One region of the Streptomyces sp. NPDC048191 genome, then DNA from elsewhere that is predicted to be linked to it. Evidence: riboswitches for the same ligand, from Rfam matches in the RefSeq annotation. Region 1 holds a riboswitch; each other region holds the start of a gene.

What was found. Region 1 has a riboswitch for cyclic di-AMP ahead of AB0D93_RS00070 (M23 family metallopeptidase). Riboswitches for the same ligand answer to the same signal wherever they lie in the genome.
Region 2: another riboswitch for cyclic di-AMP. It lies ahead of AB0D93_RS28210 (M23 family metallopeptidase); the one in region 1 lies ahead of AB0D93_RS00070 (M23 family metallopeptidase).
Region 3: another riboswitch for cyclic di-AMP. It lies ahead of AB0D93_RS11790 (NlpC/P60 family protein); the one in region 1 lies ahead of AB0D93_RS00070 (M23 family metallopeptidase).
Region 4: another riboswitch for cyclic di-AMP. It lies ahead of AB0D93_RS23295 (C40 family peptidase); the one in region 1 lies ahead of AB0D93_RS00070 (M23 family metallopeptidase).

What each region holds. Positions count from the first base shown of each region.
Region 1 covers NZ_JBEZMO010000001.1:17,786-25,030, reverse strand. The annotation lists gene AB0D93_RS00085 (dihydrofolate reductase family protein) at 1-544, shown strand, start outside; tRNA gene AB0D93_RS00080 (tRNA-Met) at 634-707, opposite strand; gene AB0D93_RS00075 (PP2C family protein-serine/threonine phosphatase) at 862-2,070, shown strand; cyclic di-AMP (ydaO/yuaA leader) riboswitch at 2,286-2,454, shown strand; gene AB0D93_RS00070 (M23 family metallopeptidase) at 2,462-3,490, shown strand; gene AB0D93_RS00065 (aldo/keto reductase) at 3,613-4,557, shown strand; gene AB0D93_RS00060 (PrsW family intramembrane metalloprotease) at 4,604-5,917, opposite strand; gene trmB (tRNA (guanosine(46)-N7)-methyltransferase TrmB) at 5,963-6,808, opposite strand; gene lhgO (L-2-hydroxyglutarate oxidase) at 6,849-7,245, opposite strand, start outside.
Region 2 covers NZ_JBEZMO010000020.1:38,551-45,795, forward strand. The annotation lists gene AB0D93_RS28195 (GNAT family N-acetyltransferase) at 1-2,281, opposite strand, end outside; gene AB0D93_RS28200 (HPr family phosphocarrier protein) at 2,460-2,741, shown strand; gene AB0D93_RS28205 (GntR family transcriptional regulator) at 2,889-3,575, opposite strand; gene AB0D93_RS28210 (M23 family metallopeptidase) at 3,774-4,517, opposite strand; cyclic di-AMP (ydaO/yuaA leader) riboswitch at 4,530-4,691, opposite strand; gene AB0D93_RS28215 (pitrilysin family protein) at 4,938-6,326, opposite strand; gene AB0D93_RS28220 (pitrilysin family protein) at 6,323-7,245, opposite strand, start outside.
Region 3 covers NZ_JBEZMO010000005.1:276,819-284,063, reverse strand. The annotation lists gene AB0D93_RS11800 (hypothetical protein) at 17-370, shown strand; gene AB0D93_RS11795 (tellurite resistance/C4-dicarboxylate transporter family protein) at 374-1,339, opposite strand; gene AB0D93_RS11790 (NlpC/P60 family protein) at 1,429-2,607, opposite strand; cyclic di-AMP (ydaO/yuaA leader) riboswitch at 2,615-2,783, opposite strand; gene pcrA (DNA helicase PcrA) at 3,111-5,591, shown strand; gene AB0D93_RS11780 (peptidoglycan DD-metalloendopeptidase family protein) at 5,634-7,160, opposite strand.
Region 4 covers NZ_JBEZMO010000014.1:149,709-156,953, reverse strand. The annotation lists gene AB0D93_RS23310 (XRE family transcriptional regulator) at 1-133, shown strand, start outside; gene AB0D93_RS23305 (ATP-dependent Clp protease proteolytic subunit) at 1,140-1,775, shown strand; gene AB0D93_RS23300 (hypothetical protein) at 1,783-2,088, shown strand; cyclic di-AMP (ydaO/yuaA leader) riboswitch at 2,524-2,662, shown strand; gene AB0D93_RS23295 (C40 family peptidase) at 2,665-3,138, shown strand; partial or broken gene AB0D93_RS23290 (LysE family translocator) at 3,146-3,340, opposite strand; partial or broken gene AB0D93_RS23285 (LysR family transcriptional regulator) at 3,312-4,153, shown strand; gene AB0D93_RS23280 (ATP-binding protein) at 4,175-4,735, opposite strand; gene AB0D93_RS23275 (helix-turn-helix transcriptional regulator) at 4,947-5,807, shown strand; gene AB0D93_RS23270 (DUF397 domain-containing protein) at 5,817-6,038, shown strand; gene AB0D93_RS23265 (8-amino-7-oxononanoate synthase) at 6,114-7,241, opposite strand.

The sequences.
Region 1 (7,245 bases):
GGGCGGCCGGCTGCGCCTGACCGAGACCCGCCGGATCGAGGACGTGGTCCTCATGCGCTACGAGCCCACGGCCCCCGGCGCCGGCCCGCTCCCCAGCGCCGCGGACCGCCACTGGCTGCGCACCGCCTGCGAGCTCGCCGCGCTGTGCCCGCCCTCGGAGACGGCGTTCAGCGTGGGGGCGGTGGTGGTCGCGGCGGACGGTACGGAGCTCGCGCGAGGCCACTCGCGCGAGGGGGACGACCCTGTGGCGCACGCGGAGGAGGCCGCGCTCGCGAAGATCGACCCGGCGGATCCGAGGCTCGCTGCCGCCACCGTCTACAGCAGCCTGGAGCCCTGTGCGCGGCGGGCCTCGCGGCCCGCGCCCTGCGCCGAGCTGATCCTTCGGGCGGGGGTGCGGCGGGTGGTCACGGCGTGGCGGGAGCCGGACACGTTCGTTGCGGGGGCCGACGGCACCGGGGTTCTGGTGAAGGGGGGTGCGCAGGTGGTCGTACTGCCTGAGCTGGAGGGACCGGCCAAGGCACCGAACCGGCATCTGCTGGGGTGATCCCGACCGCTCGCCCCTCAAGGGGCGCCCCTCGGAGCTGGAAAGCACCGAGGGCCGGAATCCATTGGATTCCGGCCCTCGGCCATCAGTAGCGGGGACAGGATTTGAACCTGCGACCTCTGGGTTATGAGCCCAGCGAGCTACCGAGCTGCTCCACCCCGCGTCGTTGTGTCTCCAGTGTACGCCATGCGCAGGACCGGATGCACATCGCTTTCCCGGGGGCCGTCCCGGAGGGTCATCCGCTCGGGTCACCGGGGTCGCCCGCCCGGCCCGCACCGGCCACGCTGGAGCCACGTCGGACATGTGGGAGACACGTGGTGCGCCCTGGTGAGGTGGAGGAGAGCCAGTACGCCAGGGCGGGGGGCCGGCTGCCCGGCGACCCCGTGCCCGACCCCGGCCCCGGCGACGAGGGCGACGAGCCGGCGCCCGTGCGGCACGGACGCCGTCCGGCCCCGCGCTCGCCGGTCCGCGCGCTGCCCGCCCTGCTCATCGCCTGCGGTGTGCTGTACGGCCTGCTCACCCCGAGGGAGTTCACCGCCGTCCCCTTCTTCGCCGCGGCTCCGCTGATCGCCGCGCCCCTGTCCTCGCTGCGCACCACCGCCCTCACCGGCATCGGGGCCCTGGCCGCCATGTACGCGCTGCGCGCCCCGGGCGGCGGGCATCCGGCCGTGGCCACCGTCACGGACGTCGTCACCGTGGCCACGGTCGCCCTGCTGGCCCTCGCCATCAACCGTGTGGTCCGCCGCGGCGACCGCCGGCTCGCCTCCGCCCGGGAGATCGCGGAGGCCGCCCAGCGGGCCCTGCTGCCCGAGCCGGCCGAGAGGATCGGCGGTTTCGAGATCGCCGCCCGCTACGAGGCGGCCCAGCAGGACGCGTTCATCGGCGGCGACCTGTACGCGGTGCAGGACAGCCCGCACGGGGTCCGGCTGGTCGTCGGCGACGTGCGCGGCAAGGGACTGGGCGCGGTCGCCGCCGTCGCCGTGGTGATCGGGGCGTTCCGGGAGGCGGCCGAGCAGGAGACGACGCTGGAGGCGGTGGCGCAGCGGCTGGAGCGGGCGCTGGCCCGCGAGGGCACCCGGCGGGAGGGTGTCGACGCCTTCGAGGGGTTCACCACCGCCGTCCTCGCCGAACTCCCGCACGGCGAAGGCGTCGTACGGATCGTCAACCGGGGCCATCCGCCGCCGCTGCTGATGCTCGCCGACGGCAGCGCTCGCCTGCTCACCGCTCCCGAGCCCGCGCTGCCCCTCGGCATGGGCGACCTCGGGATGTGGCCCGACCACACCCTGGAGGAGGACTTCCCGCGCGGGGCCACCCTGTTGCTCCACACCGACGGACTCTCCGAGGCGCGGGACGCGCGCGGCCGGTTCTACGACCCGGGGCGGCGGCTCGCCGGCCGCGTCTTCCCCGGCCCGGGCGCTCTGCTCGACCACCTCGCGGCCGACGTGCGGCGGCACTCCGGGGGAGGGATGGCGGACGACATGGCCCTGCTCGCCGTACGACGCCCTGATCGTCTTCACCCAGGGTGACCGGACGGAAGCCCTCCGCATAACAACTGAGACACCATCAAAAGCGCCGAGACTCCTGTACGCCGGCCAACTCGCCCGTTTTGCAGTACTCGTGCATGGTAAGTCCGCCGTCGAAAACGTTAATGATCAAGCCGAACGGCTTGGAAAGTGACTGCCAGGTCTATTAACGTTCGATAACGCAGCGCGGTCGTCCCAGCCGTCACAAGAGGCGGCTCCGTGCGCACGCGCCGAATCCCGCAAGGGAACCGGGGAACCACCACCTTGGGGTGAATCACGCGGACGCCGTCGTGAACTCGCAGAGTCCACACCCGGTATACGCGCGTAGGAGACCTTCCTGCTCCGAACCCGTCAGCTAACCCGGTAGGCGGAGGAAGGAAAGGAGAACGCCCGAGTGGCGTCCAACCGGCCTGCCCCAGAAGCCCCGTTCGTGCCCGCGCCGACCGAGCCCGAGACCTTCGGCTACGGCGCCTACCGCGCCGAGGAGGGCCCCTGGGAGGAGTGGAACCCCACCGAGGACTCCCTCGCCCAGGCCCGCGGCCGGCACCGTGTCGCCAAGCAGCGCGGCGGCTTCGCGCGCAGCTCCACCGTCCTCGGCGTCGGCGTGATGGCCGCGGTCGGCGCGGGCGGCATGGCCAGCGCCAACACCGGCAAGCCGCCGGTCTCCATATCCCTGCCGGACCTGGACTCCGTCAGCCACCTCTTCGGCCAGGGCTCCTCCGACGCGCCCAAGACCACCGCCACCGGGCTCAGCAAGGCGGGTGCGGTCACCGACAGCGGCGACAGCAGTGACGCCGGCGAGGCCCTGCGCAACCGGATCATGGCGCAGGCCGAGCAGCAGAAGGGCAAGGCCGCGAGCAAGGCCACCGCCGCCGCGATCGCCGCGTCCGAGAAGCAGACCGCCGACGCTGCCGCCCAGGCGGAGAAGGACGCCGCCGCCAAGGCCGCCGCCGCCCAGCAGAAGGCGGAGGCCGACGCCAAGAAGGCCGCCGAGGCCAAGCGCCTGGCCGAGCTGGCCAAGCAGTACCAGCTGCCCGTCGTCTCGTACACGATCACCGGCACCTTCGGTCAGCCCGGCGCGATGTGGTCCTCCGGCTACCACACCGGACTCGACTTCGCCGCGCCCACCGGCACCCTCATCAAGGCCGTCCACAGCGGCACGGTCACCCAGGCCGGCTGGGCCGGCGCCTACGGCTACCGCACCGTCATCACCCTGGACGACGGCACCGAGCTGTGGTTCTGCCACCAGTCCTCGATCAGCGTCTCCGTCGGTCAGAAGGTCTCCACCGGCGAGGTCATCGGCCGGGTCGGCGCCACCGGCAACGTCACCGGCCCGCACCTGCACCTGGAGGTCCACCCGAACGGCCAGGCCACCGCCGTCGACCCGGCGCCGTGGCTGCGGTCCAAGGGCCTCAACCCCTGAGCGTGACATTCGCGTGAACCAGGGCCTCTCGTTCGGATCACCCGGGGTTCCGGCCTGATCCGAACGAAAGCCCGGCGCCGGCGGCGGAATGCGATCATCCTCCGCCGGTGTTGACGTGAAGCATGACTTCTCTGCGCACACTCGGCTCGTCCGACCTCGAGGTCTTCCCGCTCTCCCTGGGCGGCAACGTCTTCGGCTGGACCGCGGACCAGGCGACCTCCTTCGCCGTTCTCGACGCCTACACGGCGGCCGGCGGCAACTTCATCGACACCGCCGACTCCTACTCCGCCTGGATCGAGGGCAACGAGGGCGGCGAGTCCGAGACGATCATCGGCAAGTGGGTCAAGGCCCGCGGCAACCGCGCCGACGTCGTCATCGCCACCAAGGTCAGCCAGCACCCCGAGTACCAGGGCCTGTCCGCCGCCAACATCAAGGCCGCCGCCGACGCCTCCCTGCGCCGCCTGGACACCGACCACATCGACCTCTACTACACCCACTTCGACAAGCCCGAGGTGCCGGTCGAGGAGATCATCGGCGCCCTGGACGAGCTGGTGAGGGCGGGCAAGGTCCGGCACATCGCCGCCTCCAACATCAGCCCCGAGCGTCTGAAGGCCTCGCTGGACTTCTCCGACCGCGAGGGCCTGGCCCGCTACGTCGCCGTCCAGCCGCACTACAACCTCGTCTCCCGCGACACCTACGAGGGCCCGCTGCAGGACCTGGTCGCCAAGGAGGGCCTGTCCGCGGTGCCCTACTTCTCCCTCGCCTCGGGCTTCCTGACCGGCAAGTACCGCCCCGGCACCAAGGTCGACAGCGCCCGCGCGGGCTCGGTGGCGAAGTACGCGGACTCCGAGCGCGGCCAGAGGGTCCTGACGGTCCTGGACGAGGTCGCCACCGCGCACGACGTCCCCGTCGCCACGGTCGCCCTCGCCTGGCTGGCCGCCCAGCCGACGATCATCGCCCCGATCGCCTCGGCCCGCACGGCCGACCAGCTCCCGGCCCTGCTGGGCGTGGCCGACCTGAAGCTGTCGGAGGAGGAGGTGACGAGGCTGACGGAGGCGTCGGCCTAGGGCTCCGCCCGGCGCCCGGTCCGCCTGCGGCCCGCTTCTTCCCCGGCTACGACCGGTACGGGTTGTAGACCGAGTAGGGCGCCGCCGGATAGCCGTACCCCGGCCAGTGCGGCGCAGGCGCCGGGTACATCGGCCGGGGCGGCGCAGCCACCCGCGCCCCGTACTCCAGGGCCGGCCGGGCCACTTCCCGCCGCTGCCACAGCTCGTCCAGCAGCTCGCGCTCGCGTACCACGAAGTCGGCACCGGCCTTCCCCTTGCGCCCCCGGTGCCGCAGAAACGCGAGCGAGGTGGCGTACGCCTCGTACTGCGCCACCGTCCGCGCCGCCGGCCGGCCGTGGTGGTGCCGGGCGTAGTCCCGGGCCGTCCGTCGCGCCCGCATCGAGCCGAGCGCGAACGGCTCGGCCGGGCCCAGCCAGCCGGCCAGCACATACGCCGGCAGCTCCTCCCGCACGGTGCGCAGCTCCCGCTGCCGCGTCCAGATGGCGAGCCAGGTCAGCAGTCCGAACACGGGGACCATGAACCCGCCGTAGACGGCGAAGAAACCGAACTCGCCGAAGGTGGAGGAGCCGTTCCAGAAGGCGTGCATGCTCATCGCGAGCAGCAGCCCGCAGACCGGCAGCAGCACCCGGCGCACGCGCTGCCCGTCTGCGGAGAGCGCGGCGATGCCGAAGCCGAGGCCGGTGAGGGTGGTGAACAGGGGGTGCGCGAACGGGGACATCACGATGCGCACGAAGAAGGTGGCCGCGGTGACGGAGGCGATGCCGCGGCCGCCGCTCATCTGGTCGGCCCCGAAGGCCGTACCCAGGTAGAGGATGTTCTCGGTGAACGCGAACCCGGTGGCGGTGATGCCCGCTATCACCACTCCGTCGACGATCCCGGTGAAGTCACGCCTTCGGAAGAGGAAGACGAGCAGGACGGCGGCGGCCTTGGCGGATTCCTCCACGATGGGCGCTATCACGGTGGCGCCGAGGGTGTCGGCACTGGCCGGATCGGCGGTCGCGGTGGCTATCCACTTGGTCGCGAAACTGTTGGCGACGATGGCTATCAGCGCCGCCGCGCACGCCCCCCAGGCGAAGGCGAAGACCAGGTTCCGCCAGGGGCCCGGCTCCACGCGGTCCAGCCACCGGAAGGCGGCTATGAGCCAGGGCACGGGCAGCACGGCCAGTCCGAGCCCGACCAGGAACCCCTCGGTACCGGTCTGTCTGCGCACCAGCGCGAGGATGACGAGACCGGACAGCGTGAGCAGGGTGATCAGCGCCCCGTACCGCACCCACCGGCGCTGCCACCAGTGCGGATGGTGGAGCAGCACGGGGCCGTGGGGGCCCGGCGGGTACGTCGGAAACGGAGGACTGGTGGCCACGGCATCGACCCTAACGGTGGCGGGACGAGGGGCTGGAGCGGTTTATCAGACCTGACGCGGTTCGCGTGGGCGGTCCTGGTGCGGTACGCGACGGAACAGCAGATCGTTCACCACATGTCCCTTGTCCAGCCCCTGCCCCTCGAAACGGGTCAGTGGCCGGAACTCGGGGCGCGCCGCGAAACCGCCGTCCGCCTGCGTGTTCTCGAAGTCGGGATGTGCGGTGAGCACCTCCAGCATCTGTTCGGCGTACGGCTCCCAGTCGGTCGCGCAGTGCACGAGCGCTCCGGGCCTCAGCCGGGTCGCGGCGAGCGAGAGGAACTCGGGCTGGATCAGCCGCCGCTTGTGATGCCGCTTCTTGGGCCAGGGGTCCGGGAAGTACACGCGCAGCCCGGCCAGCGAGTCGGGGGTGAGCATCTCCCTGAGCAGGATGATCGCGTCCCCGTTGCCCACCCGGACGTTGGACAGCCCGTGGTGGTCGGCGAGATTGAGCAGGTTGCCCTGTCCCGGGGTGTGGACGTCGACGGCCAGGATGTTGGTGTCCTGGTCGGCCGCGGCCATCTGCGCGGTGGCCTCGCCCATTCCGAAGCCGATCTCCAGCACGACGGGCTTGTCGTTGCCGAACAGCTCAGCGAGATCGATGACCCGCTGCCCGTCGATGTCGAGCCCCCACAGGGGCCACAGCCGCTGCAGCGCGTCCGCCTGCCCGGCGGTCACCCGGCTGCGCCGGGGCTGGAAACTCCGGATCCGCCGCTCGAAGTGCGATCCGGCGGGGTCGGCCTTGGGCCCGTCCGGGAACCGTGGCTCCCCCTTGGCCCGGGTGTGCCGGACGGAGACACCGGGGGCGTGGGCGGTCGGCGCGGGGGCTTCGGGGGCGTTGAGGGAATCAGACACAGTGCTTCCGATTTTACGGCGCCGTACGAGGGTGCCCTCTCTACAGTGCCCCGAGCATCGACAGCACCCGGCGCCCGACCTCCCGGCCGATCGGGAGCGAGGCCGTGGCCGCGGGCGAGGGTGCGTTCAGCACGTGCACGGCACGAGCCCCCTCCTTGATCAGGAAGTCGTCGACCAGCGTCCCGTCCCGCAGCACCGCCTGCGCCCGCACCCCGGCCGGGGCCCGCACCAGGTCGTCCGGCTCCACCGCGGGCAGCAATCTGCGCACCGCCTCCAGGAACGCCCCCTTCGACACCGAGCGGCGCAGCTCCCCCGCGCCGTATCTCCAGTGCCGCCGGGCGATGGCCCACGATCCCGGCCACGCGACCGTCCCGGCCAGCTCCCGGGGGCGTACGACCCCCCAGCCGTACCCCTCGCGGGCCAGCGCCGGCACCGCG
Region 2 (7,245 bases), on a different contig from region 1:
CGGTGGCCTTGAGGGCCACCGGGTAGCCGAGGGCGCGGGCGGCTTCGGCCGCGGCGTCGGGGGTGGGGGCGGGTACGGCGCGCCGCACCGGGATGCCGTACCTGCCGAGCAGTTCGCAGGTCCCGGCGTCGGGGATGGTGAGCCCTTCCCCGCGCGCGAGCAGCCCGTCGATCAGCCGTGCGGCCCCCTTCTCGTCGATGTCGTCGTACTCGGGCACCTTCCCGGGGTCCATGGCCTCCCGCCGCCACTGCCCGTACCGGACGGCTTCGGCGAGCGCCCGTACGGCGCGTTCGGCCGCCGGGTAGGCGGGGATGAGGTGCTTGCCCTCCGGAGGAACGTCCGCCGGCGCGGTGGGCAGCGGTTCCGCCGGGCGGAACCCGGTGCCCGGCGCCCTCTCGACGGCGGCAGGTGCCGTGCTCGCCGCGGCCGACAGCGCCTCGGCGAGCCCGCCGAGCTCCACATGCACCACCAGCACGGGCTTCCCCGGCACCGCGGCCGCGGCCGACCGCAACGCCTCCGCCAGCTCCGGATCCCCCGGCGACGCCTCCCCGATGGCGGGGATCGCCGTCACGACGACGGCGTCGTTCGTGTCGTCGGCCAAGGCCCGCGCCAGCGCCGCGTGGAAGTCCGCCGCGGTCGCCCCGGTCGTCAGGTCCAGCGGACGCGACGGCCGCAGCCCCTCCGCCAGACACCGGTCGTACGTGAGCACCCCCAGCGATTCCGAATTCCCGAGGATCGCCACGCGTGGCCCCACCGGCAACGGCTGGCGCGCGAGCAGCAACCCCGCGTCGACCAGCTCGGTGATCGTGTCGACCCGGATCACGCCGGCCTGTCGCAGCAGCGCGGAGACGGTCGCGTGCGGCAGCCGGGTGGCGCGCACCGCGTGTCCCTGCGGTGCGGAGCCGACTCCCTGCACCACGACCAGTGGTTTCGCCGCCGCGGTCCGCCGCGCGAGGCGCGTGAACTTGCGCGGGTTGCCGATGGACTCCAGGTACATGAGGACGACGTCGGTCCCCGGGTCGTCGTACCAGTACTGCAGGACGTCGTTGCCGGAGACGTCCGCGCGGTTGCCGGCGGACACGAAGGTGGACACGCCGCTGACCCCGGTGACCCCTCCACCGCGCCGGTGCAGCCGGGACAGCAGGGCGATGCCGATGGCGCCGGACTGGGCGAACATCCCGATGCGTCCGGTGCGGGGCATCTCCGGGGCGAGGGAGGCGTTCAGCCGGACGCCGGGCGCGGTGTTGATGATCCCGAAGGCGTTCGGGCCGATGATCCGCATGCCGTACGCGCGTGCCTGCCGGACGAGTGCCCGCTGCCGCTCGCGCCCCTCGGGCCCGCTCTCGGCGTACCCGGCGGAGAGCACCACGAGCCCCTGCACCCCGTGCTCCCCGCACTCGGCGACCACGGCGGGCACGTACTCGGCCGGTACGGCGACCACGGCGAGGTCGACGGGGCCCTCGATGTCCCGCACGCACCGGTGGGCCGGCACCCCGTCGACCTCGGCGAGGTCCTCGGGAAAGGCCTTGTTCACGGCGTGCAGCCGGCCGCCGTAGCCCGCGTCGCGGATGTTGCCGAGGACGCTGCGGCCCACCCCGCCGGGCGCACGGCCCACGCCGACGACCGCCACGGAGCCGGGCACGAGCAGCCGCCGTACCGACCGGGCCTCGGCGCGCTGCTCCCGTGCGCGCTGCACGGCGAGGGAGCGGTCGGTCGGCTCGAGATCGAACTCCAGGCGCACGACGCCGTCCTCGAAGCTGCGCTTCTGGGTGTAGCCGGCGTCCGTGAACACCTTGATCATCTTGTTGTTGGCGGGCAGCACCTCGGCGGCGAAACGGCGGATCCCGCGCTCGCGGGCGACGGCCGCGATGTGCTCCAGCAGGGCGGAGGCGACCCCGCGGCCCTGATGGGCGTCCTGCACCAGGAAGGCGACCTCGGCCTCGTCGGCGGGCGAGGACGCGGGCATCCCGTCGGCACCGATGCGGTCATAGCGTACGGTGGCGATGAACTCGCCGCCGATGGTGGCCGCGAGTCCCACCCGGTCCACAAAGTCGTGGTGCGTGAAGCGGTGGACGTCCTTGGCGGAGAGTCTGGGGTACGGCGCGAAGAAGCGGTAGTACTTCGACTCGTCCGAGACCTGCTCGTAGAAGCTGACCAGGCGGTCGGCGTCATCAATGGTGATGGGCCGGATGCGCGCGGTACCCCCGTCGCGCAGCACCACGTCCGCCTCCCAGTGGGCGGGGTACTCGTGCCGGTCCTGCCGGTCCGCCGGGGTCTGCATGGGCCCCAGAGTACGGCTCGCGTACGACAACGTCGCGGGGCAGTCTGTGGGGGACGACACGTCGGATCGAGGCCGCGGTCCGACGCCGCTCGGGGACAGGACGAAGGTCCGATCCGGGCATGCTTCACGATATGGGAAACTGGTCTAGACAACCCTGAAGACTGAAGGGCAGCAACACATGGCTGAGCGCCGCGTCAACGTCGGCTGGGCCGAGGGCCTCCACGCCCGCCCCGCTTCCATCTTCGTCCGAGCCGCCACGGCCGCAGGCGTCCCGGTGACGATCGCCAAGGCTGACGGCAACCCCGTCAACGCGGCCTCCATGCTGGCCGTCCTGGGCCTGGGCGCCCAGGGTGGCGAGGAGATCGTCCTGGCCTCCGACGCCGAGGGCGCGGACGCCGCCCTGGACCGGCTGGCCAAGCTGGTCGCCGAGGGCCTCGAGGAACTGCCCGAGACGGTCTGAACTCCAGCGCACTGACACACCGGAGCCGCGTCGCCCTTTTTCGGGCGGCGCGGCTTCGACTTTCCGGCCCATTGCGCGCACACCGGAATAAGAGGCAGCGGAAATACGGCGCCGCCGAATAACACTTCTTTGTATACGGCGCCCGTGTTAATGCCGGACGCTCGACATGTTTACGGCGTGTTGCGAAGTCCTCACACCTTCGACGGGCCCGGAAAAACGCAGCCGGTGCGCGGCGGTCGCACGCTCGGTGTGCAGCGCCGTGACCGCCCGCGCGCGCTCGCCGTCGCCGCGCGCCACCGCGTCCACGATGGCGCCGTGCTCCGCCCAGGACTCCACCGGGCTGTGCGGCGCGTCCACCGCGTACATCCAGGCGATCTTGTGGCGCAACTGGGTCAGCATCGCGGTCAGCGAGGGGCTGCCGGAGGCCTGGGCGAGCGTCTCGTGGAACCAGCCGCCCAGGGAGCGCAGATCATCGTTGTGCCCCCTCCTGGCCCGCTCCTGGCCCAGCCTGACCAGGCCACGCAGCACCTTCAGATGGGCCTCGGTGCGCCGCTGGGCTGCCCGTGCGGCCCCGAGCGGCTCCAGCAGCAGGCGCATCTCCAGCAGGTCGGCGGCCTCCTGCTCGGTCGGCTCGGCCACGCACGCGCCCGCGTGCCGGCGGGTCACCACGAAGCCCTCGGCCTCCAGGGTGCGCAGGGCCTCGCGGACGGGGACGCGCGAGACGCCGTAGCGGCGGGCGAGGACTTCCTCGGTGAGGCGGCCGCCGCGCTCGTGGACACCCGCGACGATGTCGTCCCGGATCGCCGTGCATACCGAGTGCGCCGGAATGCGCATGACCGACCTCCGCCTTAATCCCCGTGAAACGCCGACGATGGACGCCTGTTCCGTGACTCTATTCCAATGGGCCGGAATTTCCGACGGCGGGCCGGAATCCATGGATATTTTTTGGTCAGCGGCTCGGGGGAACCCGTCGGAAAACGGCGAAAGCCCCGGCTCGGTGAGCCGGGGCCTAGGATGCCGTGCGGGTGTCGGTCAGACGTTCACACCGTGCTTGCGGAGGTAGGCGACGGGGTCCACGTCCGAGCCGTAGTCGGGGGTCGTACGCGCCTCGAAGTGGAGGTGCGGGCCGGTGGTGTTGCCGGTCGAGCCGGACAGGCCGATCTGCTGCCCCGGGGTGACGTGCTGGCCGGCCGTGACACCGATGGACGACAGGTGGCCGTACTGGGTGTACATGCCGTCGGCCATCCTGATCACGATCTGGTTGCCGTACGCGCCGCCCCAGCCGGTGGAGACGACGGTGCCGGAGCCGACCGCGTGCACGGGCGTGCCGCTGGCCGCGTGGAAGTCGATGCCGGTGTGCGAGCCGGAGGACCACAGGGAGCTGCTGGCCTTGTAGCCCGTGGAGACGTACGAGTCCGCTATGGGGGCGACGAAGGCGTTCAGGCGCCTGCGCTCGGCCTCGCGGGCCGCACGGGCCCTGGCCTCGCGGATCTCCTGGGCCCTCTTGGCCGCGGCCTCCTCGGCCGCCTTCTGCTCGGCGACCTGCTTCTGGGCGGCGGCCTGGGCGTCGATCTGCTCGGCGATGTCGTCGCCGACGCTGACCACCGGGGTGAGACCGGTCTGCTCGGCGGTGTTCTCGGCGGCCAGTGCCGGGGAGGCCGCGAGGGTGCCGATGACGCCGGTGGTGGTGAGGGCCGCTATACCGGCCGCCTGAGCGGTGGTGCGCTTGACCCGGCCGGGCTTGCGGTGCTTCCCGGTGGCGCACATGAACGCCATGAAGTGGCTGGTCCTTTCCTTCCCTCTCGCCTACCGGGTTAGCTGACGGGTTCGGAGCAGGAAGGTCTCCTACGGGCACCCACGGCTCGCGCGGGCGCCCGATTCACCCCAGGGACTGCGTGGGTCCCCGGCTCCCCTGGCTCGCGCCGTGCGGGGACTCGGCGATGGCTGTCCGGTGCCGCGGGCGCGGCGTACTGCCTGACGAACAGCCCGGACGACGCTACGGAAGCCTGCTTTCCAACCCCAAACGGATCCGGGCTTTTGTAGCGCATCCCACAGGGCAGACAGGCAACCTCCGGCCCAAATCGGGCATCTGGGGAAGGGAGTGGAACAGCAGGGGCCCTGACGGCCCGTAGGTCGTCAGGGCCCACGCGCGCGTGCGGCCGTCCGGTCGTACGCGGGCGCCGCGGCGGCGGACGTCTACTCGGCCGCCACCACGGTCACTTCACCGATGCCGAGCGCCTCCACCGGCGCCTTGATCTGGGCGGCGTCACCGACGAGGACGGTCACCAGGCGGTCCACCGGGAAGGCGTTCACGGCGGCCGCCGTGGCCTCCACCGTGCCCGTCGCCGCCAGCTGCTGATAGAGCGTCGCCTGGAAGTCGTCGGGCAGGTGCTGCTCGACCTGGTCGGCCAGCGTGCTCGCGACGGCCGCCGCGGTCTCGTACTTCAGCGGCGCCACCCCGACGAGGTTCTGCACGGCCACGTCCCGCTCGGCGTCGGTCAGGCCGTCCGCGGCGAGGACGCGCAGCACCTTCCACAGGTCCTCCAGCGCGGGACCGGTGTTGGGGGTGTCCACGGAGCCGCTGATGGCGAGCATCGAGGCGCCTGTGCCGTCCGGGGCGGAGCGCAGGACCTGCCCGAACGCGCGCACTCCGTAGGTGTAGCCCTTCTCCTCGCGCAGGACGCGGTCCAGGCGCGAGGTGAGGGTGCCGCCGAGGCAGTAGGTGCCGAGCACCTGGGCGGGCCACACACGGTCGTGCCGGTCGGGGCCGACACGGCCGATGAGCAGCTGGGTCTGGACCGCGCCGGGCCGGTCCACGATGACCACGCGCCCGGTGTCGTCGGCGGTCACCGGCGGCACGGGCCGCGGCCGGCCGGGGGTGCCGGTCCAGGCGCCCAGGGTGTCCCCGAGCAGCGCGTCCAGGTCGACGCCGGTGAGGTCGCCGACCACGACCGCGGTGGCCGTGGCGGGGCGGACGTACCGGTCGTAGAAGGCGCGTACGGCGGCGGCGTCGATCTTCTCGACGGTCTCCTCGGTGCCCTGGCGCGGGCGCGACATGCGCGAGGCCGCCGGGAACAGCTCCTTGGAGAGCTCCTTGGCGGCCCGGCGGGAGGGGTTGGCCAGCTCGTGCGGGATCTCGTCCAGGCGGTTGCGGACCAGCCGCTCGACCTCGCTCTCGGCGAAGGCGGGCGCGCGCAGGGCGTCGGCGAGCAGGCCGAGCCCCTTGGCCAGGCGGGAGGCCGGGACCTCCAGGCTGAGCCGGACGCCGGGGTGGTCGGCGTGCGCGTCCAGCGTGGCGCCCGCGCGCTCCAGCTCGGCGGCGAACTCCTCGGCGGAGTGCTTGTCGGTGCCCTCGGAGAAGGCGCGCGCCATGATCGTGGCGACGCCGTCCAGGCCGGCCGGCTCGGCGTCCAGGGGCGCGTCCAGCAGCACCTCGACGGCGACGACCTGCTGGCCGGGGCGGTGGCAGCGCAGCACGGTCAGGCCGTTGTCCAGCGCGGTGCGCTCGGGGGCCGGGAACGCCCACGGCCGGGCCGCGCCGGGCTGCGGCTGGGGGTGGAAGTCCATGGTGGCGAGTTCGGTCACTTGGCCGTCTCCTCGTTCTCGTTACCGGCCTCTACGGTGGCTTCCTGCTCCGGGTCCTCGGGGACGTCGGCGTCCGGGGCCTGCTCCGGGGCCTTCGGTTCGTAGACCAGGACGGCACGGTTGTCGGGCCGCAGGCGGGCCTCGGCGACCTCCCGGACCTCCTCGGGGGTCACCTCCAGGACGCGCTTGACGGCGGTGAGGGCGAGCTGCGGATCACCGAACAGGACGGCGTACCGGCACAGTTCGTCGGCGCGGCCGGCCACCGTGCCCAGCCGGTCCAGCCACTCGCGCTCCAACTGGGCCTGGGCGCGCTCCATCTCCTCGGGCGTGGGGCCCTCCTCGGCGAACCGGGCCAGCTCCTCGTCGATGGCGGCCTCGATGACCGGCACCTCGACGTCACCGGAGGTCTTCACGTCCAGCCAGCCCATGGAGGGCGCGCCGGCCAGGCGCAGCAGGCCGAAGCCCGCCGCGACGGCCGTGCGGTCGCGGCGCACCAGCCGGTTGTAGAGGCGGGAGGACTCGCCGCCGCCGAGGACGGTCAGGGCCAGGTCGGCCGCGTCGCACGCGCGCGTGCCGTCGTGCGGCAGCCGGTAGGCGGCCATCAGCGCGCGCGCCGGGACCTCCTCGACGACGACCTCGCGCTTCTGCTCGCCGATGACGTCGGGCAGGGCGCCGTCGCGCGGCCGGGGCTTGCCGTCGTGGGACGGGATGGACCCGAAGTACTTCTCGATCCAGGCGAGGGTCTGCTTGGGGTCGATGTCGCCGACCACGGAGAGCACCGCGTTGTTCGGCGCGTAGTAGGTGCGGAAGAACTGGCGGGCGTCCTCCAGCGTGGCCGCGTCCAGGTCCGCCATCGAGCCGATCGGCGTGTGGTGGTACGGGTGGCCCTCCGGGTACGACAGCCCGGTCAGCTTCTCGA
Region 3 (7,245 bases), on a different contig from region 1:
GTTAGGCTCCGGCCCCATGGACGCACTCATCCATCTCTTCGTCGGCCTGCACATCATCGGCATCGCCGCGCTCCTCGGCGGTTTCCTCACTCAGATGAAGGCGATGGGCCAGGGCACGGCCCGGTTCGTGCCCGGGATGCTGCACGGCGCGCTGACCATGCTGGTCACCGGCGTGGTCCTGGTCGGCCTCAACCAGGCCGACGACCACCACGTCAACACCATCAAGATCGGCATCAAGCTGGCCCTGCTGATCGTGATCCTCGGACTCGTCTATGTGAAGCGTGACGAGGAGAAGATCGACAAGAACGTGTTCGGGCTGGTCGGCGCGCTGACCATGGCGAACGTCTTCATCGCCGTGCTGTGGACCTGACGGTCACGCGTCGCCGCCGTCGGCGCGGACCGCGAGCACCGCACCGGCGGCGACCGCGAGCCACACCGCCACGGCCACCCACAGCAGCACCTGCCCCGGCGGAGTGAGCCACGGGATGCCGAGGGCGGTCGCGACGGACAGCATCGCCACCGCCGTCATCCCCATCGGGAACGCGGTCGACCACCGGCGCATGTCGTAGCCGCGCCGGGGCCGCGCCGCCTCGGCCACCAGCAGCGTGAGGTACCAGGCCAGATCCAGGACGAGCAGCACGACCGTCACCGTGCGCAGCACGTCACGGTCGTCCCCGTCCCACAGATACAGGCCGCCGTCCCCGGCGACGAGGAGTCTCGCCCCGGCCAGCGCCGAGATCGCGAGCGCCCCGCCAGCGATCCAGTGGTCGCCCCCGCCCTCCAGCACCTCCCGGACGTCGAAACGGGCCAGGGCGAGGCCGTAGAGCGCCAGACCCAGCCAGAACAGCACCAGCGCGGTGTGCGCGAGCCACGCCGTGCGCTCGGCCGCGGCCAGCGTGGCGGCCAGCACGGCGAGCCCCTGTGTGGCCACACAACACAGGAACACCGAGCCCGGCATGCGCCGCCTCCAGTGCCATACGACCAGGACCAGCAATGCCGGCCAGAGCAGTGCCGCGAGTGCCAGCAGCGCCGCGGCCAGGGTCCGCCCGCCCAGCGTCGCGAACCCGGTGCCGAGCACCGCGGTCGCGGCGACGGCGGTGAGCGCGCCGGGGCTGCCCGCATCGGCCGCCCAGCGCCGCCGGTCGCCGAGCAGCCGCAGGACGAAGTCGGCGGCCAGCGCGGCCCAGGCGACACAGGTCAACGCCAGCGCCACCCGGGAGAGCGTCTCCGCGCCGGTCAGATGCAGTCCCACCGACAGGATGCCGGTCGCCATCACGGCGGCCCCGGCCGCGGGGGGCCGCTCCGCCCACCACACACGCAGAGCTGAGATGCCGGGCATGCGCCCGATGCTAGGGAGCGGCACGGCCCCCGGCCGTGAAGGGCACGCAGGCGTCCGGCGTAAAGCGCCGGCACGCGTGCGTGGCCCGGTCAGCCCGGGCGGACCACGCTGTGAATGATCGACTCTCCGCCGTAGTAGATCGACTCCTCGCGGACGTACGCGCCCGGCTTCGGGGCGTGGATCATCATGCCGTTGCCTATGTAGATGCCGACGTGGCTGATGTCGTCGTAGAAGAAGACCAGGTCGCCGGGGCGGGCGTCGGCCAGGGAGACCGTGGTGCCCGCGTCGACCTGGTCGTACGTGGTGCGCGGCAGTGTGACGCCTGCGGCCCTCCAGGCGGCCTGGGTGAGGCCCGAGCAGTCGTAGGAGTCCGGGCCGGTGGCGCCCCACACATACGGCTTGCCGATCTGCGCGCGGGCGAAGGCGAGCGCCTTCTCGGCCTTCGTGTCGTAGGAACTGGACGTAGTGGACCCGGACGAGCCGGAGTCCGTCGAGCCGGAGCCGGAGCCCGACCCCGTGGACGAGGACGAGGACGAGGACGACGCGGCCTGCTGCCGCGCTGCCTGTTGCTTCGCCAGCTCGGCCGCCTTGCGGGCCGCCTCCTGCTGCTTCTCCCGCTCGATGGCGGCCAGCCGCGCCTTCTCCTGGGCCGTCAGCTGCGACAGCAGTTCGCGCGCGGTGGCCAGTTTCTTCTGGACGGTGGACTTCGCGGACTGCAGGTCGTGCTGTGAGTCGGTCAGCGTCTGCAGGCTCTGCGCGGCCTCCCGCCGCTTCTTCATGGTCGCGGCCTGCTCGCCGATGAAGTCGTCGACCGCGCTCTTCTCCCGCGAGGTCAGCCGGTTCATCAACTGGGTCTGGTCGAAGTAGTCCTGCGGGTCGTTCGCCAGCAGGAAGGTGGCCGTGTCGGGGGCGGCGGCGCCGGTGCGGTACTGAGCCGCGGCGAAGGAGCCCAGCTCCTCACGGGCCTTGTTGAGGCGTTGGGTGCGCCGGGCGACATCGTCGCGCAGGGCGTCGACGCGTCCCCGCTGTTTGCCGGTGCGCTCCTTGGCGGCGTCGTACTTCTCGGTCGCCGACTCCGCCTGGCGATAGAGGTCGTCGACCTTCTTCTCGACCTCTTCCAGGCTCGGCTTGGCGTGATCGGTGCTCGGGGCGGCCTCGGCGGTCTGTGAGAAGACGGCCATGGAGGTGAGGGCGGCGGTGGCGAGGGCGGGGGTGCGCATGCCCGATCCGAGGGTCCCGCCGGGGCGCGGCTTGCGATGCGACGCCAAGGGAGGCGACTCCTTCCAATGGGCCGCCTACCGGGTTAGCTGTCGGGTTCGGGCGGTGGTTCGGAAGGGTTGCCCTACGGCGTCGTCCCTGGCGGGAGTCGGCCGATTCACCCCAAAGTCGGTGGGTCCCCGGCTCCGGGCACCCGCAGGCGCGCCGGACTCGGCGGGGGCCGCGCGGTCCGGCGAGGTTCGCCGGTAGGGGTCGTACGGCCCGGACGCACGCTAGCCAACTCGTGTGACTCCTGTGAAGGTTGGTGCGTGATATGTCCGATACATTTTCGTGACCTGGGGCCGGTTTCGCGCCTGCGTCACTGCACGCTTCCCCTGCGTGAGTGGGCCTGTCATTGGGCGGTTCCGCTGCGTGAGCAGGGCTGTCACCGGGCGGTTCCGCTGTGTGAGCGGGTCCACGCCCGTTCGGCGGTGAAGATCAACTCTCTTGCGGACCGGCCATGTTCCGGGGACGGCGACCGGTTGTCGGTGGGGCACCCTAGACTCGTAGAGCGATGAGCAGCCTCTTTGACGACAGCTTCCTGGCGGACCTCCAGCCCCCTCGCGGGCACGGGGAGGAGCCCCCGCCGCCGCCCGAGGACGACCACGCTCCGGAGCCGCTTCCGGACGATCTGTTCGGCGGGAAGTTCGACGTGCCGCCGGACCGGGACGCCTACTACCGCGACGGCGCCCCCCGTCCCGCGATCGACACGGCGGCCCTCCTGCACGGGCTGAACGACAACCAGCGCGCCGCGGTCGTGCACGCCGGCTCCCCGCTGCTCATCGTCGCCGGCGCCGGCTCCGGCAAGACCCGCGTGCTCACCCACCGCATCGCCCACCTGCTCGCCGAGCGGAACGTGCACCCGGGCCAGATCCTCGCGATCACCTTCACCAACAAGGCCGCGGGCGAGATGAAGGAGCGCGTCGAGCAGCTCGTCGGCCCGCGCGCGAACGCGATGTGGGTGATGACCTTCCACAGCGCGTGCGTGCGCATCCTGCGCCGGGAGAGCAAGAAGCTCGGCTTCACGTCGTCGTTCTCCATCTACGACGCCGCCGACAGCAAGCGCCTGATGGCCCTGGTCTGCCGCGACCTGGACCTCGACCCCAAGCGCTTCCCGCCCAAGTCCTTCAGCGCCAAGATCAGCAACCTGAAGAACGAGCTGATCGACGAGGAGGACTTCGCCGCCCAGGCGGCCGACGGCTTCGAGAAGACCCTCGCCCAGGCCTACGCCCTCTACCAGTCGCGGCTGCGCGAGGCGAACGCCCTCGACTTCGACGACCTGATCATGACGACGGTCAACCTGCTGCGCGCCTTCCCGGACGTCGCCGAGCACTACCGCCGCCGCTTCCGGCACGTCCTCGTCGACGAGTACCAGGACACCAACCACGCCCAGTACGCGCTCGTCCGTGAACTCGTCGGCACCGGCGCGCACGACGAGGACACCCCGCCGGGCGAGTACGACCTCCCGCCCGCCGAGCTGTGCGTCGTCGGTGACGCGGACCAGTCGATCTACGCCTTCCGGGGCGCGACGATCCGCAACATCCTCCAGTTCGAGGAGGACTACCCGAACGCGACGACGATCCTGCTGGAGCAGAACTACCGCTCCACGCAGACCATCCTGAGCGCGGCCAACGCGGTCATCGAGCGCAACGAGTCGCGCCGCCCCAAGAACCTGTGGACCAACGCGGGTGCGGGCGCCCGGATCACCGGCTATGTCGCCGACACCGAGCACGACGAGGCGCAGTTCGTCGCCGACGAGATAGACCGCCTGGTCGACGCGGGCGAGGCCAAGGCCGGCGACGTCGCCGTCTTCTACCGCACCAACGCGCAGTCCCGTGTCTTCGAAGAGGTCTTCATCCGCGTCGGCCTGCCCTACAAGGTCGTCGGCGGCGTCCGCTTCTACGAGCGCAAGGAGGTCCGGGACGTCCTCGCCTACCTGCGCGTCCTCGCCAACCCGGAGGACTCGGTGCCGCTGCGCCGCATCCTCAACGTGCCCAAGCGGGGCATCGGCGAGCGCGCGGAGGCGATGATCGACGCCCTCGCCCAGCGCGAGAGGATCAGCTTCCCGCAGGCGCTCGGGCGCGTGGACGAGGCGTACGGCATGGCCGCGCGCTCCACCAACGCGGTCAAGCGGTTCAACACGCTGATGGAGGACCTGCGGACGATCGTGGAGTCCGGAGCCGGACCGGCGACCGTCCTGGAGGCCGTGCTCGAACGCACCGGTTACCTGGCCGAGTTGCAGGCGTCCACCGACCCGCAGGACGAGACCCGCATCGAGAACCTCCAGGAACTCGCCGCCGTGGCCCTGGAGTTCGAGCAGGAGCGCGGTGAGGGCGAGGCGGTGGGGCTGGCCGACTTCCTCGAGCAGGTCGCCCTGGTCGCCGACTCCGACCAGATCCCGGACGAGGAGGACGGCGACGGCGTCATCACTCTGATGACCCTGCACACCGCCAAGGGCCTGGAGTTCCCGGTCGTCTTCCTCACCGGTATGGAGGACGGCGTGTTCCCGCACATGCGCGCCCTCGGCCAGACCAAGGAACTGGAGGAGGAGCGGCGCCTGGCGTACGTCGGCATCACACGTGCGCGCGAGCGGCTGTACCTCACGCGGTCGGCGATGCGCAGCGCCTGGGGCCAGCCGTCGTACAACCCGCCCTCCCGATTCCTGGAGGAGATCCCGCCCGCCCATGTGGAGTGGAAGCGGACGGGAGCGGCGGCACCGGTGTCCTCCGGCCCGGCCTCCGGGATCGCGGCCTCGCTGTCCTCGTCCCGCTCACGTTCCTCGGCGGCGGGTGCCTCCGGGTTCGCCACACGGCGGGCCTCCGACAAGCCGGTGGTGTCCCTCGCGGTCGGCGACCGGGTCAACCACGACCAGTTCGGGCTCGGCACGGTCGTCGCGGTGTCGGGCGCGGACGACAAGGCCCAGGCGACGATCGACTTCGGCGACGGCAAGCCGAAGCGCCTGCTGCTGCGGTACGCGCCGGTGGAGAAGCTGTAAGTCAAAGGGCCCCTCACCGAACGGCGAGGGCCCACGGGATGCTCAGGTCGGGTCCAGCCCGTGGCTCCGCAGCCACGGCAGCGGATCTATGGCCGCCCCGCCCGCGGGCCGTACCTCGAAGTGCAGGTGCGGGCCGGTGGAGTTGCCCGAGTTTCCGGAGTAGGCGATCGGCTGGCCGGCCTTGACGCTCGTCCCGGAGGCGACGCGGTAGCTGGACAGATGGCAGTACCAGGTCTGCGTGCCGTCCTTCGCCGTCACGATCATCATGTTGCCGTACGCGCTGTTCCACTTGGTGGAGACGACGCCGTCGGTCGCGGCCATCACTGTGGTGCCGTAGGAGACCGGGAAGTCGATGCCGGTGTGCACGGACATCCAGTTCACGCCGGCCTGGCCGAAGTAGGCGCTGAGCCCCTTCTGCGTGACCGGAAGGACGAACTTGGGACGCAGTCGCTCCTTGAGCGCGGCCTCCGCGGCGGCCTTCTTCTTCTCCAGCTCCTGCTGGTTCTTGAGGTCGATCCGTTCCTGCGTGCGGCTCGCCCGGTCGGCGAAGTCGTCGGCGCCGGCGGAGAGGGTCTTGAGCTGGGTGTCCAGCTTGCTGTTGGCGACCGACGGCTTGACCGCGTGCGCGTCCGAGGCGGAGGCCGTGGTGTCCTTGCCGCCGTCGGACAGCGCGCCGACCGAGGCGGCGGCGATCCCGGCGACCCCCATCACACAGGCCGACGGGACGGCGACGGTCAGCAGCGCGGAGCGCTTGGCGGGCGTACGGCGGCGGGAACGCGCGGCGCTGCGTGAGCCGGCGCGGGGCGTCGGCACCGGAGCGACCTCTTCCTGGTCGTCCAGCAGACCGGTCGCCGCGGGCAGTTCGCCCGTGGCGACCGGCTCGTCGTCGCCGGGGTGCTGGTCGGCGAAAGCGGTGTCCCCGTACGGGACCTCGTCCGCGTACGCCGGCTGGTGCTCGTACGGCGCCTGCGGGAAGGCCGCGGTCGCCTGCGCGTCGCCGGCCTGGTCGAAGACGGCGGTGGCCGACTGGTCGAACGGTTCGGCAGCCTGCTCGGGCACCATCGGACCGGCCTGTCCGCCGGAGTTCCACTGCGTGGCGTCGTACGCGCCCGTGTCGAAGGCGTGGGTGCCCCACTCCCACTGCTGTGCCGGGTCGGCGCCGGACCCGCCGGGCTGCAGCCAGGCGCTCGCGTCCCACTGGCCGCTGATGTCGTTGCCCGTGGCCTGGGCGGGGACCGTCCAGGCGGTGGTGGGGTAGGCGCCGGTGTCGTACGCGGCGTGGTGCTGGGGCGGGTACGGGTCGTAGTGCGGACTCTGGCCGGTCTGCCAGTGCGTGCTGTCGTACGTTCCGGTGTTCTGCCCGCCGGGCATGCTGCCGAAGAGCGGGTCGGTGGAGAAGGAGCCGGTGCCGCCGCTGCTGTCCGGAAAACCGGTGGTGCCGTAGTCGCCGTACGTGGTGAGGTCGCCGTAGGAGGCTTCCTGGGTCCCGTACGGCGCATAGTGCGCGGTGGAGGCGTCGGAAGCCGGAGCCGGGGTGGTCATGGTCCCCGACGGGTGACGGTCGTTCACCAACTTCTCTTTCGCCTCGACAACAGGGGCTGCCAGAGCAGTGCGGCGACTGTACCCGCCGGTACCTGGGCGCGACAATCTTCGG
Region 4 (7,245 bases), on a different contig from region 1:
CGTCGAACAGGAGGGACCGCAAGAGGTTCGCCGGCCCGCCCTGCGCGCGCTGACGGCCGGCCTTCTGTACGGGCCAACCCGAATCGAAGGGGTGCGCGAGTTCGCGAAGCGCACTGGAGCAATGGCTGGCTGAAAAACGAAACTGCCCCCGCTGCCGAAGCAGCGGGGGCAGCTCGATCAGTCGGTTTCGTCTTCGGTGGCCAGTCCGGCTCGCGGAACAGGCCCTCGTCGGCGTCGACGGCGGAGGCCCGGATTTATCTGGTGTTCAGTCGCACCGAGGAGCCGACGGGCGAACCCACTGGCCGGGCCGCACGTGTACGTCACGCCGCCGTAAGTGAACGACCAGTCCGCGGGCGGGCTGCCATCCTTCCCATCACGGCCGGCCTGGCCGTGCGGCCCAGCGGGCCGGAGGGACCCTGCGGTCCCGCAGGCCCAACTGACCCTGCGGGGCCGCAGGTGCCCGGCGCGCCCGGCTCGCAGGACGCTCCTGCCTGGACGGGCCATGAGGGTCCTTTCACCAGTGGCCAGGTCGTCCTGGACATGCGAGAAGCCCCTGAAGGTCGCGGGGGGGGTGAGGGTGTGCGGCTCAGCCCTGGCCGGGCCTGTCGCCGACGTAGAGGTGCAGTTCCTCGCGGTGCGCCCCGGAGCGCGGCCTCGATGACGGCCGCGTGCCGGGCCGCGACGCGGCGGGCACGGGAGTGCGCCGACCCGGCCAGCGGCACCCAAAGGGCGTCCGCGAGCAGGTGAGGCCACACCTGGGCCCACGTGGACGCGATCCCGGCCACTACGTGCGCTCCGGCCAGACCACGTCCCGCCCTTGAGCGTGGCCTCCGCCCACCCGCACGCGCAGTAGCGGAACGGGCTGCCGGGCGTGGCGGCATCCGGGCAATCCGGGGAGCCGGCCTGCTCGCCGCCGTCATCGGGCGAACACCCACCGGCGGCCAGCGGGTGGACGAGCTGCCCCGTGAGATTGAGCACGCACAGGCCGACGCGGTTGGGGTCCTGCGGATCAACCTCTGTGATGATCGCGGCTCGACATGCGGACGAGAACGTTTAGGTGCCAGCACTATGTACGTCCTGTACATTTTTTACAGACGCCGAGCCCAACCCGAGGCCGTGCGATGAGAAGGGGTATGCCCATGTCCCGAGCGTCCGCCCGACATGTCCTTCCAGAGTTCACCGAGCGCACCAGCAGCGGCGCCCGCACGCTCGACCCCTACGGCAAGCTCTTCGAGGACCGGATCGTCTTCCTCGGCACCCCGCTGGACGACGCGGCCGCGAACGACGTGATGGCTCAGTTCATGTACCTCGAACACGCCGCCCCGGAGCGGGACATCACGCTGTACGTCAACTCCCCCGGCGGTTCGTTCAGCGCACTGACCGCCGTCTACGACACGATGCGCTACGTCAGTTGCGACGTGGCCACCTACTGCCTGGGCCAGGCCGCGTCCCAGGCGGCGCTGCTGATCGCGGCCGGCACGCCGGGCAAGCGGTTCGCCCTGCCCGGAGCGCGCCTGGTGATCTCCCAGCCCCAGCTGGCCGAACCGGTGCAGGGACAGCCCAGCGACCTGCTCATCGAGGCCGAGGAGTTGACCCGGGTCCGCGCCGTGACGGAGGAGATGCTCGTACGGCACACCCGGCGCACGGCCGAGCAGGTCCACCGCGACCTGGAACGGGACTTGGTGCTGGACGCCCCCGCGGCCGTGGACTACGGGCTGGTGGACGGCATCGTACTCAGCCGGCGGAGCATGCCCGGCGCACCGGACGCGAGGTGAGCCGCCGATGCTGCCGGAGTTGCCGCCGCTGCCCGCGCTGACGCGCGCCGAGGGCGATCTGATCGACCGTTACCTGGAGGCGGTCGACCTGCTGGGCCGCATCAATCCCGCGCACGACGGGGACACCTATCGCGGACTGCGCGCGGCCCAGGCCCTGGTGCGCAAGGCCGCAGAGCTGCGTGACGCCCTCGCGTTGATGCACCGGCGGGGCGAGACGGAGCTGCACGGTGACACGCTGGCACGGGCCTTGCGGGTGCTGGACGGCCGGCGTCGTGCCGCGCGCGTCGCGCTCCCGCCCGACGGTGACGGCTGATCCGGACACCGGAACCGGCCGGGCGGACCGTGCTGTCGACAGCCGCCGCTCGGACCGGACTTGAAACGGCCCGAACGACGTACCGCCGACCGGTGTATATCCGGATCGTTTTTCGGGCCTCCCGACTTGCGCACCGCGCCGTCGCACGCACCGGAAGAACACGCTCCGCCCCAGGTCCGGGGCTACGACCGGGACCTGACGGCGCCTCGAACACGACACTGTCCACCCGAACGGGTGAGTGGTGAGTAACGCCACAAATCCCCGGATGCATTGGGATTTTCCGACAGTCATGAGTGAAGATCCCTGTCCGACGACAAGCCCCCGCCACCGCGGCGGGGCGGTCCGGGCGGACGCCGAGTCCTGCCGCCGCCCGGATGACCGGTCGACAGGAGTGGATCGGCAGGAGTGGAGGACCCGAGCAAGACGGGTCGCCGGGACGGACGTTCGTCTGTACGTCGCAGACGGCCGGAGGTTCCGAGCAGCCCTTGGGGTGAAGCCGCGGCAACGCGGCCGGGCAACTTCGCCAGCCCGAATCCGACAGGTCATCCTTCACAGGCGGCTGACGAAGGGTTGCGCATGACTGCGCTCAATCGTGTCCCGTCACTCATGGCCCGGGCCGGCACGGCCTCGGCTCTCACCCTCGCCGCCGTCGGCGGCTCGATCACGGTCCCCGGTCTCGCCACCGAGGCCTCGGCCGCCGGCGTCGCCGCGAAAGCGCTGCAGGTGGCGGCCTCCAAGAAGGGCGCCCCGTACCAGTACGGGGCCACCGGGCCGCGCAGGTTCGACTGCTCGGGGCTCACGCTCTACTCGTTCAAGAAGGCGGGCAAGCGCCTGCCGCGTACCGCCGCCGCGCAGTACAACAGGACGCACCACATCTCCGCCGGCCGCCGCAAGGCCGGTGACCTGGTGTTCTTCCACTCGGGTTCGTACGTCTACCACGTCGGCATCTACGCCGGTCACGGGAAGATCTGGCACGCGCCGAGGACCGGGGACGTGGTGAGGCTCCAGAAGATCTGGACCAGGAGCGTCTGGTACGGCCGGGTCAGCTGACCTGACGTCAGGTAAGGAGCGGCTCCAGCAGCAGGGCCGCTCCCAGCACCGTCAGCGCCACCCCGGTGCCCGCCTGGAGCCCACGGGCGGCCCGGGGCCGGCGCAACCACCTGGCCAGCCGGTCCACCAGCGGCGTCACCATCTGGAACCGCACCAGTGCCGGCGCGCACACGATCACCGCGAGCAGCAGCGTCCGGGGCAGCGCGTGCCCCCCTGCGGGCTCGCCGGTGGCCGTGGCGGAGGCCGGCTCGATCACCCGGGCCGTCGACCGGCTCGGCAACACCCCGCCCGCGCTGTCCCAGCAGCTGGCCAAGCCGGAGCGGGGGGCGGGCACGGCTCTGCTGGGGCGTCATCACCGCGGGGCCCGGCCGGCCGAGGCCGGCGAGGTGCTGGTGGCGCGGGTCTGGGGGCACCTCCCGCGCCTTCGAGGCAGGGAGGGAGGGGCCTCGACGGGCTGGACCGGGCCCGGGCACGCACTGGCGCGGCTGACCGGCCTGACGGGCGGCGCGCTGAGGCGCGGCACCTTCCCGACCGCCGGCGAGATGGGCCTGGCGCTGACCCACACCTACCACCCGGCCGAGGTCTCGCCGGTGCCGTCGTCGGTGCGTCCGGAGGACGTCCTGGTGGCGGAACTGGTCCTGGTGACCGCGCCGGGACACGCCCTGAGCAGCGTCTCGTCCCGGCTGCCGCTGACGGAGCCGGCCGGAGAGCCACTGATCGGCAAGGCACCGCAGCATGCGGCCCGCCGGGAGATCGAGGCCCTGCTCTCCGCCGTGGGCGCCACGCCGTCGCTACGGGTGCCGACGCCCGGGTACGCCGTGGTGTGCGCGCGGGGCTGGGCGGGGACGTCGTACTGGAGATGGTGGCCCGCACCGCGGCCACACCCGTCGGCGTACGCCCCCTGGAGGCGGGTCGCCTGCACCGGACGATCTCGGTGGCCTACCGACCGGACGAGACGACCCCGGCCGCGGGCGCCTTCCGGGCGCTGCTGCGAGGGGCCTTCGGCCGGGCCGCACGCCAGGGCCGGTCCGGGGTGCTACGGCGGGTCCGGAGTGCGGTCGTGGCCGGCCGCTCCGGCGCTGTCGGCTTCGCTGGAAGGGGGAGCGCCCCATCGCGGCGGGGTCGCGTTCGGGAACAGCCCCACGCCCCTGTGGGGCACCGCCGGTACCGGCTCCGCCGGGGCCGCCCAAGGGAGTTCGATGGAGACCGTCTTGCCGCCCTCGCGGGTGGGCCGGACGCGGAGTCTGCCACCGCACTCCGCGGTCAGCCAGCGGATGATGACCATGCCGCGACCGTTGTCCTGCTGGACGGCGGCGGGCAGTCTCTTCGGAAAGCGCGGATGACTGTCCGTGACGCCGATGCGCAGGTGTTCGTCACGGTCCAGCGCGATGTCGACCGTGAAGGTGGGTGACTGGCCGAAGGTGTGCTGTACGGCGTTCGTGGCGAGTTCGGAGACGATGAGCCGCACGGTGTCGGCTGTTTCGGTGTCCGACGGCAGGCCCCACTCCGCGAGCGTGCTCACGACATAGGTGCGGGCGGCGGAGACCGAGGCGGGATCGCTCGGCAGAGTGACGGATGCTTCCAGATGGTCTGCCATGGCGACGTCGTCCCTTTCCCACGGGACCGCAGTCCGACACGGAGCGGATGGTTCGAGTACGGTCCCGGACTGGTGCTTGCTCGTCAGCCTGCCATCACCGGGCGGTCACGGGGAGCGATCCACCAAGATATGCATATATCTGTCGCTCGATGCGGTGAACTCTACGACGCGAGACCGTATTTGGGCGGCCCGGAAGGAGTAGGAGGAGCCCATGCAGAACGGGCCGGCAGTGCGCCGCCGCAAACTGGGCGCCGAACTGCGCATGCTGCGTACCGGTGCTGGGCTCACGAGCGGCGAGGCGGCCCGGCTGGTCGGCTGGCACCAGTCGAAGGTGAGCCGTATCGAGACCGGTGCCAGCGGTGTAAAACCGGCCGATGTGCGGTTACTGCTCGACGCCTACGAGGTGCGGGACGAGCAGCTGCGCGAGTTGCTGCTGATGCTGGCGGGTTCCGAGGAGGCGGGCGACCGGCACCGCTGGTGGCACGCCTACCGCGGGGTACTGCCGCCGACGTACCGGGACTTCATCAGCCTGGAGTCGCAGGCGAGCGCGATGCGCACCCTGGAGACCACGGTCGTGCCCGGACTGCTGCAGACGCGCGAGTACGCCCGCGCGGTGACCCGGGTGGCCGTGCGGGACCTGGACGACGAAGACCTGGACGCGCTGGTGGAGGTGCGGCTGGCCCGGCAGGACGTGCTCCACGCGGCACGGCCGCTGAGGCTGAGCGCGGTGCTGGACGAGGCGGTGCTGCGGCGCGAGGTCGGCGGCCCCGAGGTGATGGCCCGCCAGCTGGAGCGGCTGATGGACGCGGCGCGCCTGCCCCAAGTGCGGCTCCAGGTACTACCGTTCGGCGCCGGGGCGCATGTCGGCCTCACCGGGCCTTTCGTTATTTTCTCATTTCCGAGCACTTCTGATCTGGACGTGGTTGTTCTCGACCACTTGACGAGTAGCCTCTACCTGGAACGGAAAGAAGACCTCATGGCCTACACCGAGGCCTTCGACACCCTTCGGTTCCACGCCCTTTCCCCCGAGGACTCGTTGGACTACATCGCCGGGATAGGTGACGGCGCGTAAGGAGGCACCATGACCGCTCTGCCTCGGAACGTCCCTGCCAGTACCGACCTGCACGACGTGCGCTGGCTGCGCAGCAGCTACAGCACGGGAGCGAACAACTGCGTGGAGACGGCCCGGCCGCGCTCCGGCCCCTGGGCCGGACTGCTCGCCGTGCGCGACTCCAAGAGCCCGGCCGGGCCCGCGCTGCTCTTCTCCACCGCCAGCTGGACCGGTTTCGTCACCGCCATCTGATCAGAATCGATCACACGCAGTCATTCGGATCACGCCGGACCACTCCGGCTCGAGGCACGGCCGTGTCACGCCGACTCATGGTCGCGTTTCGCCGATCACACGTACAGCGCGTTCGATCTCGGCCCCGGACAGGTCCGCTCGGGCGGTCAGCCGCAGCCGCGAGATGCCGTCGGGCACGGAAGGAGGACGGAAGCAGCCCACGGCCAGCCCCGCGGTACGGCAGTCGGCCGCCCAGCGCACCGCCTGCTCCGGGGAAGGAGCTCGTACGGAGACCACCGCGGCGTCCGGACGCACCGCTTCCAGACCCGCGGCGGTCAGCCGTGCGTGCAGTTCCGCGGCCACCTCACGGGCGCGCGCCGCGCGCTCCGGCTCCCGCACGAGCAGCCGCAGCGCCGCGAGGGCCGCACCGGCCGCCGCCGGGGCCAGGCCCGTGTCGAAGATGAACGTCCGGGCCGCGTTGACCAGATGGTCGATCACCCGCGCCGGGCCGAGCACCACCCCGCCCTGACTGCCCAGCGACTTGGACAGGGTGGCCGTGACCACCACGTCCGCGGCGCCCGCCAGCCCGGCCGCCTGCGGCGCACCCCGGCCGCCGTCGCCCAGGACCCCGAGCCCGTGCGCGTCGTCCACGACCAGCCCCGCGCCGCGCTCCCGGCACGCCGCGGCCAGTCCGGCCAGCGGCGCCCGGTCGCCGTCGACCGAGAACACGGTGTCGGAGACGACGATCGCCGGTCCCTGATGGGTGGCCAGCGCCTTGCGCACCGCGTCCGGGTCGGCGTGCCCGACGACCTGCCTGTCGCCCCGGGCGAGCCGGCAGCCGTCGATGAGGGAGGCGTGGTTGCCCGCGTCGGAGACGATCAGCGAGCCGTGCGGGCCCAGCGCGGTGACCGCGGCCAGGTTGGCGGCGTACCCGGAGGAGAAGACCAGCGCCGCCTCGAAGCCGCAGAACGCGGCCAGCTCGCGCTCCAGCTCGGTGTGCAGCTCGGTGGTGCCGGTGACCAGCCGGGATCCGGTGGACCCGCCGCCCCAGGTCCGGGCGGCCCGCGCGGCCCCCTCGGTGACCTCGGGGTGGTGGGCGAGACCCAGGTAGTCGTTGCTCGCCAGGTCCAGCAGCGGCGAGTCGGCGGGACGCGGGCGCAGGGTGCGTACGAGTCCGGCGCGGCGGCGCGCCTCGGCCTGGTCGTCGATCCAGCCGAACGCCATGGGT